Linked DNA regions of Paraglaciecola sp. L3A3. The protein of the gene in region 1 binds, or shares a complex with, the protein of each later gene. Links are inferred from orthologs where the notes say so. Each region holds a gene or a part of one and is shown on either strand. Other genes may lie near its edges.

The links. Proteins that work in one complex are often made in the same cells at the same time.
Region 2: the proteins of tsaB (region 1) and tsaD are in contact, whole or in part, in a solved structure (PDB 4WQ4), measured with the Escherichia coli proteins. The link is inferred for Paraglaciecola sp. L3A3 from one-to-one orthologs.

Annotation. Positions count from the first base shown.
Region 1 is NZ_CP047023.1:1,798,936-1,807,566, reverse strand. The notes cover bases 2,577-5,575. They hold tsaB (tRNA (adenosine(37)-N6)-threonylcarbamoyltransferase complex dimerization subunit type 1 TsaB), read right to left. Parts: upstream 4,423-5,575; coding sequence 3,730-4,422; downstream 2,577-3,729. Other genes in these bases: GQR87_RS07520 (ATP-dependent DNA helicase), read right to left, coding at 4,419-5,575; GQR87_RS07530 (hypothetical protein), read left to right, coding at 3,089-3,340; GQR87_RS07535 (hypothetical protein), read right to left, coding at 2,577-2,660. Also shown: ltrA (group II intron reverse transcriptase/maturase), read right to left, coding at 63-1,352; more of GQR87_RS07535, read right to left, coding at 1,992-2,576; more of GQR87_RS07520, read right to left, coding at 5,576-6,347; GQR87_RS07515 (hypothetical protein), read right to left, coding at 6,475-7,029; elongation factor P-like protein YeiP, read left to right, coding at 7,232-7,804; GQR87_RS07505 (sulfite exporter TauE/SafE family protein), read right to left, coding at 7,876-8,631. UniProt on the Escherichia coli protein: Required for the formation of a threonylcarbamoyl group on adenosine at position 37 (t(6)A37) in tRNAs that read codons beginning with adenine.
Region 2 is NZ_CP047023.1:3,691,193-3,694,719, forward strand. The notes cover bases 1-2,971. They hold tsaD (tRNA (adenosine(37)-N6)-threonylcarbamoyltransferase complex transferase subunit TsaD), read right to left. Parts: upstream 2,008-2,971; coding sequence 994-2,007; downstream 1-993. Other genes in these bases: folB (dihydroneopterin aldolase), read right to left, coding at 1-315; plsY (glycerol-3-phosphate 1-O-acyltransferase PlsY), read left to right, coding at 392-988; rpsU (30S ribosomal protein S21), read left to right, coding at 2,228-2,443; GQR87_RS15390 (GatB/YqeY domain-containing protein), read left to right, coding at 2,539-2,971. Outside these bases: more of GQR87_RS15390, read left to right, coding at 2,972-3,000; dnaG (DNA primase), read left to right, coding at 3,151-3,527.

The DNA.
Region 1 (8,631 bases):
CGTGCGGAATTACCGCATCCGGCTCTTCAGTTATATATTCACCCGTGTAAATCACGGCCACTTTAATACCAGTCAACATGGATCACTCTTTTGCTAACTCGTAGCTTCTGTATTTGGAAATACTCTAACATCTTCTTAAAATTACACCAATTGTAACTTCGACGACCACTGCGCCTGTTCAGCCATTTATACAAACTATGTAGCACATAATTATATAGCTTACTCACGCTTCGGCTGTTGTCGGGTAGCCCAAAGTAATTTCTAAACCCTGTGAGTTTGCGTTTTAATTGAGGTAGCCAAATCGCTAGTTTCTGCGAGCGTTTGGCTTTAATGAAATGGTAAAATTCGCTCAGGCTACTTCGCTGCTTTTGACTCGCAGTTCGTCGCCTTAATCTCGGTTTACCTTTTGCATCAATGCCCCAGTAAAACGCAAACCCCAAGAACACAAACTGACGCTTACGACTTGGATGGAATCGACTGAACCTTATTAGGCTGGTCTTTTCTGGTGCCGTATCCAGTTTGAATTTCTTGAGTCGTTTTGGCAACACGCTGTAAAATCGCTCGGCATCATTGGCATACTGAAACGCACACACAAAATCATCTGCGTAACGTATCAGCATCGCTCTGCCTCTCATGCGAGGTTTTACCTTCTTCTCAAACCATAAATCCAATGCATAGTGCAGATAGATATTGGCTAACACAGGGCTAATGATACCGCCTTGTGGAGTGCCACTTGTTGGTTTGAGATATTCTCCTTGCGGGGTGTGTATCCGTGCTTTTAGCCATTGCCCGATTAGGCTCAAAAGCGCGTTATCATCAATGCGTTGTTTAAGCATTTCCATCAGCCAATTGTGGTCAATATTATCAAAGAAGCCTTTAATGTCAGCCTCAACAATATAACCATAACCTTTGAACTGAAGATTCAAACTCAAACTATGCACCGCTTGATGCGCACTCTTATTTGGCCGATAACCATAACTGTTAGGCAAGAAATCCGCTTCCCAGATACTTTGCAGTATCTGACTCACGCTTTGCTGTACCAGTTTGTCATCCACCGTGGGTAAGCCTAATGGGCGTTGTTTACCATGACTTTTGGGAATGAAGACCCGTTTAATGTCATTTGCTCGATAACACTTGGTTTTCAAGGCTGAACTTAAACGTGTGAGGTTTTCCACAAGCGCTTCTTTATATTTCGGCACCGTAATGCCATCAATACCAGGAGCTGCTCGTTTATTCAGTTGCCCCCAACTTTGATACAGTAAATCATCTCCTAGCAATCCATATAGGTTCTGAAATCTATGGTTGGGGTGTGTCTGTGATTTAAATGTGATGGCATTTAGTGCGGTTGTCATAGTATTTCCAGCCCTACTTTGTCCGGTCTATGTATCTGCTAAACACCTGATATAACTGCTTGCCCCTTCGCCATGTGGATGGCTTTCCCAACCTCAAACTACTATGAGCAAGTCTGACTGCCAAAGGGTCATCGTTCATCTCGCTTGTGGCTTAACTACCCTACCATTTTCCTTATGGAACACCTTTGGCTCTCTCAAGTTCTCAATACATCTCTTTATACATGCCACGGCTTAATAACTCCGCTGACTCGCCACAACCTTGCCGTTTCAAACTTGTTGAATAATGGTTGCTTTGCTTGGACTTCGACGGCGTTACAAGCCTCGTCAGTCAGAACTTAATTTATTATCGGAGCGATAACAGCACTTCAGGAACACGCATTCCCTATGGCCTATATAATTCTCTGTGTACGCTTCACCTATATTGTTCGTCTAGTCACGAATGCATCGCTGATAAGTATTTCACCAATCCTAGACTCCGCCATAGGCGCAACACTCGATACAGGTGGCTGGCTAAACCTTACCTGACAGGGACTTACACCCTGCAAGATGCATCAAGCTTCGCTTGACGCACTAACGCCTCAATCAGCCGCAGGAGCAAAACCAACTGTTTTTTGTACTGCTGAATTGACTTGTTATAAATCACTTTACCACTCTCATGTAGGCAGGTAACCGGACTTTACCTACTTTTTGAACCTTTTGACCTAAAAAGGCTTCTCTTGCATTATCAATGATACTCTCCAGTTTACCCAAATAGTTTTCACATAACTCCTCAATAGGTTTATGTTTTAATTCGTGATCTTCAGGGACTGGTAGCTCACTAAAGTGTTGCCTTACATCAGCCATACTTGTTGGAAGCTCAACATAATAGTTTTCAGTAGTTCCATCAGGCAATTCAATAACCCATCCACTTCCTCCTAATTGATCACCAATAAAGAAACTCTTTGCTCCAGGAGGTGGATTTCCGAGCTTTGACATATTCCCAGGATTTATATTTACTCTAGTTGATGTTGAAATAGGTAACTTACCTTGTTTTAAAATTTCATTCCTTAAAGTTACGAAATACTTCATTAGTACGTCAGATTTTAAACTTTCTTGGATAGGCAAATACCAAGTAGAAAATTCTTTTTCACCGACAGGTGTTTTCAAGTTTTGGATTACAAAAGTAACAGACCTACCAAATACAATCAGGTTTCTTAAACCTGAAGTTCGCCTTTTTTTATCAGACAAATCCTCAAAACCAAATTGAGCAGTTTTAAGTGTTTCTTCTGCCTTTTTGATGATTGCTTCTATTTCCTTGATGGACACCATACTCTCCGTGATTTATAACAGTTTATTAGTGCGACCTTGCAAGATCGTTTACCTTGTAAGCTACATTACCTTTTATGGCTGAAAAGTCCAATGTCTGCAATTCGCTCAAAACTGCCAGTCAGGTGACTGGTTTAAACCTATTCATCGAAACTGTATGATCATATATGTGAGCTACTACAAAAAATTAGCGGTACAGTCATCATTGTATTCGTTGAAATAGAGAGTATAACGCAAATGGATTCCGGCCTAAAAGCTCACCGGAATGACGACTGGCTCAACTATTCAGCAACAATGGCGACAAACGTTAGTGTGATTCTTATACTTCAATATATCTACTCGCCGCTATTTGTCACTTTCAAACTGCTTAATGCTGCAACAGCCAGACCCACTCGGCTTTATTCTGCTCTTAAGTGGCGGAGCCATGCTTGGTGGGCGAAGCACATGCTTTTGATTTTCTCGGCGTAGTCGATGTTGTTGTTTTACCCGCGACTACAAATTCCCCATCAAATTTTGGGCTTGTCGAATGTCCTAACAAGGACGTTTGGGTGAAAGCTGATTATTTAGGAACGAAGTTCCGCCAGCTTAAACAGCTCAACAAGGATGTTGAGATTGGTTACCGATCATCAGGGATGTGTGATTTACCAATTCAAGGTTACTCTACCTTGCCGTTTCGACATTAAAGACAAAAATTTTATGGATTAGACAAAAGTTTCCGGAAAACTTTTGAACAGCTTTAGCTGGTTCACGTAGGGCATGGATAGCCCGAAGTAAATTTGTTTGGAGTGCGGCCCTTTTTACAAAATACATCCATATATTTTGCCCTACGGGTCAACCTTCGGTTGTTCAAATTCATTCCCGATGAATTTGTGTTTACTTTTTGCGGCTGTTGGGAAAAAGCAAATTGAGCCGCAGGCGACCGCCAGGGATGGCGGAAGGTAGAATAACGCAGGACGCAGTTATCGAGATGAGGCTTGAAAAAAGGCATGGATGCCGTGAGCAACGCGAATGCTTGGTGAGCGCAGCGAATAAAGTAAGCGTAGTGAATTATTCTAGTGCGCGCAGCGCAACCCTACTCTCTTCCGGGCAACTTTTTCCAAGTCACTTTATCTCGTAAATACACAGGTTGGATGTCATCTACGTCAATAGCTAATCCATTTTCTATATCTTTTTCAGCCAATGACAACATGTACTTAGCATTGGGATAGAGTATTGGTGCTAAGATTTTCAATGATTGCTCTGGGTTTAAACCAGCATAAGCCTGCCACCCAGTACCCACACCCACACCCACAGTATTTTGCTCACTTTTGATAAGAGCCTGCGCTTCTTCAGGCGGTAATACTTGTTCATCACCCACTAAACTCATCACACCTTGATTATTTTGATAATGAGCAAAATAGACTTCTGACATTCTGGCATCAATGGCGGCATAAACCTCAGCAGCTTGTGACTGCTCAGAAGCTTGTTGTGCCATAGCTGCTAGGGTCGAAACAGCAATTACTTTATGCCCAGTGCCTAAAGCCAGACCTTGAATAATTCCGGTGGCAATCCGTACCCCTGTAAAACTACCTGGGCCCCGTCCGAAGCCAAGATAATCAACATCTTTAAGCTGTACATTCGCCTCTTTTAAAACCTCATCTATCATGGGTAAGATACGCTGGCTATGCTGCTGGGGGCACACCTCAAATTGACTATAAACTTGTCCGTTGATTTGCAAAGCGACTGAGCAGGCTTCTGTTGCAGTTTCGATAATTAATATGTTCATTGGTCTTTCTCATGATCGTGGATCTGATGCAAAAAATCTATCGCCTTCTGTAGATCTCGCGTTCTGTGCATGTCAGGTAAACTACCCATAAAGATCTTGCCGTAATCTTTAGTCACTAACCTATTATCACAAATCACCAAAACGCCTTTATCGGTTTCATCTCGAATCAAACGGCCGGCACCTTGTTTTAATGCAATTGCAGCTTGAGGAATTTGTAATTGACTAAATGGATTTCCTCCGGATTTTCTGCAATCTTCTATACGGGCCTGTAACAAAGGGTCATCAGGTGAAGCAAAAGGTAATTTATCTATTAATACACAAGTTAAATCGTCCCCTCTCACATCAACCCCTTCCCAAAAGGCACCAGTTCCCAGAAGCACAGCATTTTTATTAGCCAAATAATTCTCTAATAAAGCGCGTTTGGTAGTTGTACCTTGTACCAGAATAGGATTATCTATTTTATCTTCTAACTGACTGGCAATCGCTCGTAAGGTGGCATGACTGGTAAATAATAAAAAGCATCTTCCACGACTAGCTTTGACTAGCTTGATTGATATATCTAAAAGGGTGTCACGCATTTCTCGTGCATTAGGCTCAGGCAGAAATCTAGGTACACACAACATAGCCTGATTAGGGTAATCAAAAGGGCTGTCTAAAGATAAGGTTTCAGCATTATTTAGCCCCATCAGTCGTTGAAAATGACTAAAACCGCCATCTACCATTAAGGTAGCAGAAGTAAATACCCAACTGCGTTTAGGCTCGGTTATAAAGTCAGCAAATTTTTTAGCGATACTTAAAGGGGTCAGGTGCAGGCTAATATGTCGCATAGTGGTTTCGTACCATAAACTGACACCTAATAAACTAGTGTCAGTTAAACGACTCAGTTTTCCTCTGGCCTCAGATACTCGTTCGAATATATTGTCTAAGTCTTTATCACGCCCCACATGCAATTTTAATACTTCATATAAAACCGTCAAACTATCTGTCAGTTTACTCACTTGTGTCTTTATTTCTTCGCGCATTAACATTTGACGCCAGTTGCCCTTTTGCGCATTTTCAGGAAACAACAAGCGTAAATCAGCGGCTATCATGCGGCATTTTTCTGCTGCACTTTGCAATTGTTTGGCATCTTTTAGTACTGTGCGATAAATCACTTCAATATCGCGGCTCATATCTTGTATCTGGCGACTGGATAAACTTTCGCCAAAATATTCACTGGCGATATCGGGGATTTGATGAGCTTCATCAAATATCACAAGATCCGCTTCGGGGATCAGTTCACCAAAGCCCGTGTCTTTTAGCGCCATATCAGCAAAAAATAAATGATGATTAACAACAACCACATCAGCATCTAATGCTTTACGACGGGCTTTAACCATATAGCACTCTTCGTAATCTGGGCATTCTTTGCCTAAGCAATTATCGGCGGTAGAGGTGACAAAGGGTAATACTTTGGCATCTTCTGCCAAGGTTTTCATATCTCCCATATCCCCGGTTTTGGTAGTCGAAGCCCATTCTCTCACTTGGGTAAATTCAGATAGGGTTTGTTTTTCTAATAAACTATTTGCGCCATTTTGCCCTAAGCGATGTAAACATAAATAGTTTGCCCGTCCTTTCAATAAGGCCGTTTTACGATTTGAACCTAAGGCTTTTTTTACCACAGGCAAGTCGCGATGAAAAAGTTGTTCTTGTAGGTTTTTAGTACCAGTAGAAACAATCGTTTTTTTATCTGATTGCATAGCAGGCACCAAATAGGCAAAAGTTTTGCCAGTGCCAGTACCTGCTTCAACTATTAAGGGGGTTTTACTTTCAATTATTTTTTCTACAGCCACAGCCATATCGGTTTGTGCCTGTCGTGGCACAAAACCGTCAATAGCTTGAGATAACTTGCCATCAACAGCAAACAAAGAAGAAGTTTTCGACATATGACCTTAGGGGATTATCTATAGCAACTGAGAAAAAACAGATTATGCCAAAAACTTTGACAACTAACGAGGTGAAACTGGAATAAAACCTTAGTAATACCAATTCCAACCCATCAACAAAAAAAGACTAATCTTGGATCTGAATACCCAAAGTAGACATTATTTGGTAATAACTAAAAATAACCACTAAGAAAAACACTAACAAAATAATTTCATGTTTGAAATGATGCTTGAAATATACCAAGCGATCTTTGTGATGAAATACATCCATTAGTTCATCGCCAAAACGAATAGATAAAAATGTCCCCACAGCAGATAAACCTACAATTGCCCAATAAGGATATGGGTTTAATATGATAACTTCGCATAAGCGCGTAATAAAAGTGGTCTGGTAATATTCTGGAGAATAAAAAATTGCCAGTAGATTAATGGAAATGGCGATAGCCCACACCACAATCTCAGATACGACCATCCGAATACCAAACAATAATCGCAGCGGAAAATCTAACAAAAAACCGGCATCAGCCACTGGGGTACATAAAACAAAAAAGCTCCAAGTAATTAACGCCGCAACCCCGCCGGTCAAAAAATCATACTGATAAGTTAAGTAACCAAAGTAGCCGACTAAAATCATCAACAATAATAAAAACTTAACTAACACTTGTCGTTTGGGGGCAACCATAAAAAACATTCCTACTCATTTAACATTTGGTCAAATAACGACCAAAACTGGTACATCGGCAGTTATGTTAAAACAGCAAACAAATATCTCCAACTGACTTTAAAGCAAACTGGATAAATAAATCCCTACAAAGTAAAACTTTGTATTTTGCCAATTTTTTATTTCGTGTTACTTTCTGACACAATATTTTTTGGAGAATAAAATGCCTAAAGCCAGTGAAATTAAAAAGAATGCAGCCGTAGAACATAACGGCAAAGTATACCTAGTAAAAGACATTAACAAATTAACACCTAGTGGTCGTGCTGGGGCAAGTTTGTACCGTATGCGTTTATATGAAGTAGGTACGGGCGCTAAAGCCGATGAAAGTTTTAAAGCTGACGAAGTATTAAACACAGTAGAGTTTAACCGAAATAAAGTCACCTATTCATACCTTGATGGCGATGAATATGTATTTATGGATAGCGAAGATTACAGTTCTTACTTTTTAAATAAAGACACCATCAGTGAAGAAGCCCCATTTATCACCGAAGATACCAAAGGTTTACAGATATTATTAGTTGAAGGTGATCCCGTTGGCATTGAACTGCCAGCAGCCGTTGAGTTAGTTATCTCTGAAACTGATCCTTCTATTAAAGGTGCTTCTGCCAGTGCCAGAACTAAGCCTGCAACTTTGACCACAGGTTTAGTAGTACAAGTTCCTGAATATATTTCTAGCGGTGAAAAAATCAAAATTAACACAGCTGAATCGAAATTTATTAGCCGAGCTGATTCTTAGTATAATCAACCGAATTTATCACCCACTTTAAGTCAATTTAAAGGTGGGTGACTTCACCTTTAAGTATTGCACTAATACGGTAAAGTGATAGCCCCTAAGATAAAAATCCAACCAGCAAAAAACAACTTCAGATTTTTAGGAGAAAAATATAGCACTAACCTTTTAGCGAGAACCCCACCAATGATGGCCCCAGCACCAGCAAACAATAATACAGGCCAATAAATGGCTTTAGTTACAAACACATGAAATATAACACCACCCCACACTGTAAACGCACTCAAGATAACGGCAGCAGCGATAGCAAAGGTTACATTAAAACCACGCACTATCAGATACACAGCTAACAGTTCGCCTACGCCAATTGATAACCAAGCAGTGATACCACCACCAATCCATGTAATAACAAGAAGTGCAAAACAATCAAATTGAGATAATTTGCTGTTGCCGCCACGATCTTTAAGCCAAAAAACAGAGGAAAAAATAGCCAAAGATAAAGCAATAGAAAAAAAACCAAAACCTACATGCAGACTTTGAGGATCACTAAAATTCACAAAAAAATGAGGTTGCAGCTGAACCATCCACACACCAATAATGGATGCAGGCACAGTTAACAAAATAACTTTAGATAATGACTGCCAATTATCTTTTTCACAATTATGAGTCAACTGTAGTTTACGGTAATAAGACCACCAAGTAATTGCCCCAGCAGTCATGCCACAACATTGAATAGCAAAACTAGTAGCAACTGAAGCGGCAACAGTAAAATCTAACTGATTAAAAAAAGGGACAAACACAACCCCACCACCAGCGCCAGTTGCGTTAGCTAA
Region 2 (3,527 bases), 1.9 Mb from region 1 along the record:
ATTGGCCAAAATGTCAGGTTTGCTTAACTTTAATCGAGCAATCTTCACTGCTGGAAATGACTTTAAGATACAATCAATTAAATGACTGGCTAGTGCCTCAATTAGTTTAAAATCACAGCATTTAGCCTCATCCGCTAATGTTTGTGCCACCAGAGCATAATTAAGCGTGTCGTCAACATTATCTGAATGAGCAGCAATAGATAAATCTGCTTGTAACTCAATATCGAGTATCAGTCGCTGCTTGTTTTTTCTTTCCCAGTCATACACGCCAATCAGCGATAAGACCTCTAGTCTTTCGATATGAATTTTATCCATTTGTGATCCGCGCTGCATTTTATCTTAGATTGTTATATTCTGGCTGAATTGTAACTCATTCTTTTAGCACAAGTACATGACAGCACTCACAATATTCATGTTTGCATTTGCCTATCTGCTTGGTTCTGTATCAAGTGCTATTTTGGTGTGTAGATTATTTGCCTTAGGCGATCCTAGAGAGCAAGGTTCAGGTAACCCAGGCGCCACAAATGTATTAAGAATTGGCGGAAAATTACCTGCTGCCTTAGTATTAATATTTGATATTTTAAAAGGTACAGTACCAGTATGGGCTAGTTATTATTTGGGCTTAGACCCTGTATATCTAGCTTTTGTTGCTGTCACCGCATGTTTAGGCCATATGTTTCCAATATTTTTTGGCTTTAGAGGTGGCAAGGCCGTTGCAACAGCTTTTGGCACTATCTTACCTTTAGGCTTAGATTTAGCATCCCTGCTTATTTTTTGTTGGGTAATAGTATTATATATATCAGGATATTCTTCGTTAGCCGCAATTATTACCGTTAGTTTAGCGCCACTTTTAACTTGGTTAATCCAACCTGAGTATGCCATGGCAGTAGCCATTTTAAGCGGCTTAATTATTCTTCGCCACAAAGAAAATATAATCCGTTTGTTCTATAAGCAAGAAAGCAAAGTACGACAGAATAAGCGAAAGTGAACCAACTAAATGGCGGGTAAATCCTCTAAAGACCATCTAGGTTGAGCTTTTGTACTTAACGATTCAGTTTCGCCGGCTTTTAACCTTTGTAATCCCGCATAAGCGATCATCGCACCGTTGTCAGTACAAAATTCTAATCTAGGATAAAACACTTCACCATTGATACTTCTCATCATATCAGCCAGTTGAGTGCGCAATTGCTTGTTAGCACTTACTCCACCAGCAATCACTAAACGTTTAAGTTTGGTTTGTTTCAACGCCCTTTTACATTTTATCGCTAACGTATCCACCACAGCTTCTTGAAACGCATAAGCAATATTAGCATGAGTTTGTGCGCTACCATCACTGGCTCGAATAGTATTAGCAGCAAACGTTTTTAAACCACTAAAACTAAAATCTAATCCAGGTTTCGTGGTCATAGGCCGTGGAAATTGATAATGCCCTGCTTCTCCTTGTTCGGCCAATTTAGCTAATAACGGCCCTCCTGGGTAATCTAAACCCAACAACTTTGCAGTTTTATCAAAGGCTTCACCTGCAGCATCATCTACAGATTCTCCTAGAACTTGATATTGACCGATACCATCCACTCTAACCATCATAGAGTGGCCACCTGAAACTAATAGCGCAATAAAAGGAAAAGATGGTACTGGTTCATCTAGCATAGGTGCAAGCAAATGGCCTTCCATATGATGTACACCCACAGCAGGCAAATTCCACGCATAAGCCAAACTACGGGCAACCGACGACCCCACTAGTAAAGCCCCTACCAAACCAGGCCCTTTCGTAAAAGCAATGCCATCTAAATCTTTTTCGGTGCAGTTAGCTTCCAATAATGTCTGCTTTATTAAAGGAATGATTTTTCGCACATGATCTCTTGATGCTAATTCGGGAACTACCCCACCATAATCAGCATGTAACTTTACTTGGCTATATAATTGATGTGACAATAACCCTTGATGCTCATCATAAACAGCAACACCAGTTTCATCACATGAGGTCTCGATTCCTAATACTCGCATAATATTTTTAATAATTTACAGATTAAACTGCTGGCATTTTACTGTTCTGAAGTGAAAGCGCCAATTTAAAATTAAATTTGTTTGAAGATATTCACTTTTTAACCTAACAAGGCTTTACTTCTGCTGTGGATATGATTAGAATTCCGCACCATTTTTAACCGAGCTGGTTACTTTTATGTACCGGTCGATATAATTAATATATTTTTGAGGTAAGAGTTTAATGCCAATCGTTAAAGTTAGAGAGAACGAACCTTTTGATGTTGCATTGCGTCGTTTTAAACGTTCATGTGAAAAAGCAGGTGTACTTTCTGAAGTTCGTCGTCGCGAATTTTTTGAAAAACCTACTTGGGAACGTAAGCGTAAGAAAGCTGCCGCTAAGAAACGTCTTTTGAAGAAGTTATCTCGCGAAAACGCTCGTCGCATCAGATTGTACTAAATCTCTTCTGAAGCGCGTTATTTGTATTTAATTATGAAACACGCGCTTTAAGTCGTTTTATCACACATCCTTTTTACGTTTTCGATGAGTCATACATGTCTTTATTAGATGATTTAAAAAATGCACAAAAAGATGCTATGCGCGCCAAAGATAAAGTTCGTCTTGGTACTATTCGCATGGCTTTGTCTGCCGTAAAGCAACATGAAATCGATGGACGTACTAATCCCGGTTATATTGCTTTAGACGATGATGGTATTCTTGCTATTTTAATCAAGATGATAAAACAGCGAAAAGATGCAGCCAGTCAATACGAAACTGCAGGTCGACAAGACTTACTTGACATCGAACTAGCAGAAATTGTTATTTTGCAAGGTTTTATGCCTAAAGCCCTTACTGAGGCAGAAATAGATTCTTTAATTGTTCAGGCAATGGAAGAAACTAGTGCTACTGGAATGCAGGATATGGGTAAAGTCATGGGCTGGTTAAAACCAAAAGTTCAAGGCAAAGCTGATATAGGCCAACTTAGTAGTAAAATAAAAGCTAAGCTTAACGCTTAAGTTATATCAGTACACTATATAGCATTCTACAAACCGCACTCAGTTGCGGTTTGTTTATTTAGGGCGCTAATATTTAAATTAGTGTCGAAGTTTATACTGACAATATGGCATCATACTCCCCGATTTTATTGTATTGCTTGAGAAAATTACATGTCTGGCCGTATCCCTCGTGAATTTATAGATGACATCATCGCTCGAACTGACATAGTAGAGTTAATAGACAGTCGTGTTTCTTTAAAAAAAGCAGGCCGTAATCACCAAGCTTGTTGTCCATTTCATAATGAAAAAAGTCCTTCTTTTACTGTCAGCCAAGACAAGCAGTTTTATCATTGTTTTGGTTGTGGCGCGCACGGTAATGTTATTTCGTTTTTAATGGAATTCGACCGATTAGAATTTCCTGAAGCCATAGAAGAATTAGCTCAATACCACAGTATAGAAGTTCCCCGAGAAAAAGGTGGAGCTCCAGCTCTAAGCGCAGAACAAAAACAGCAAAAAGGCAATGATTACGAGTTAATGGAAAAGGTGGC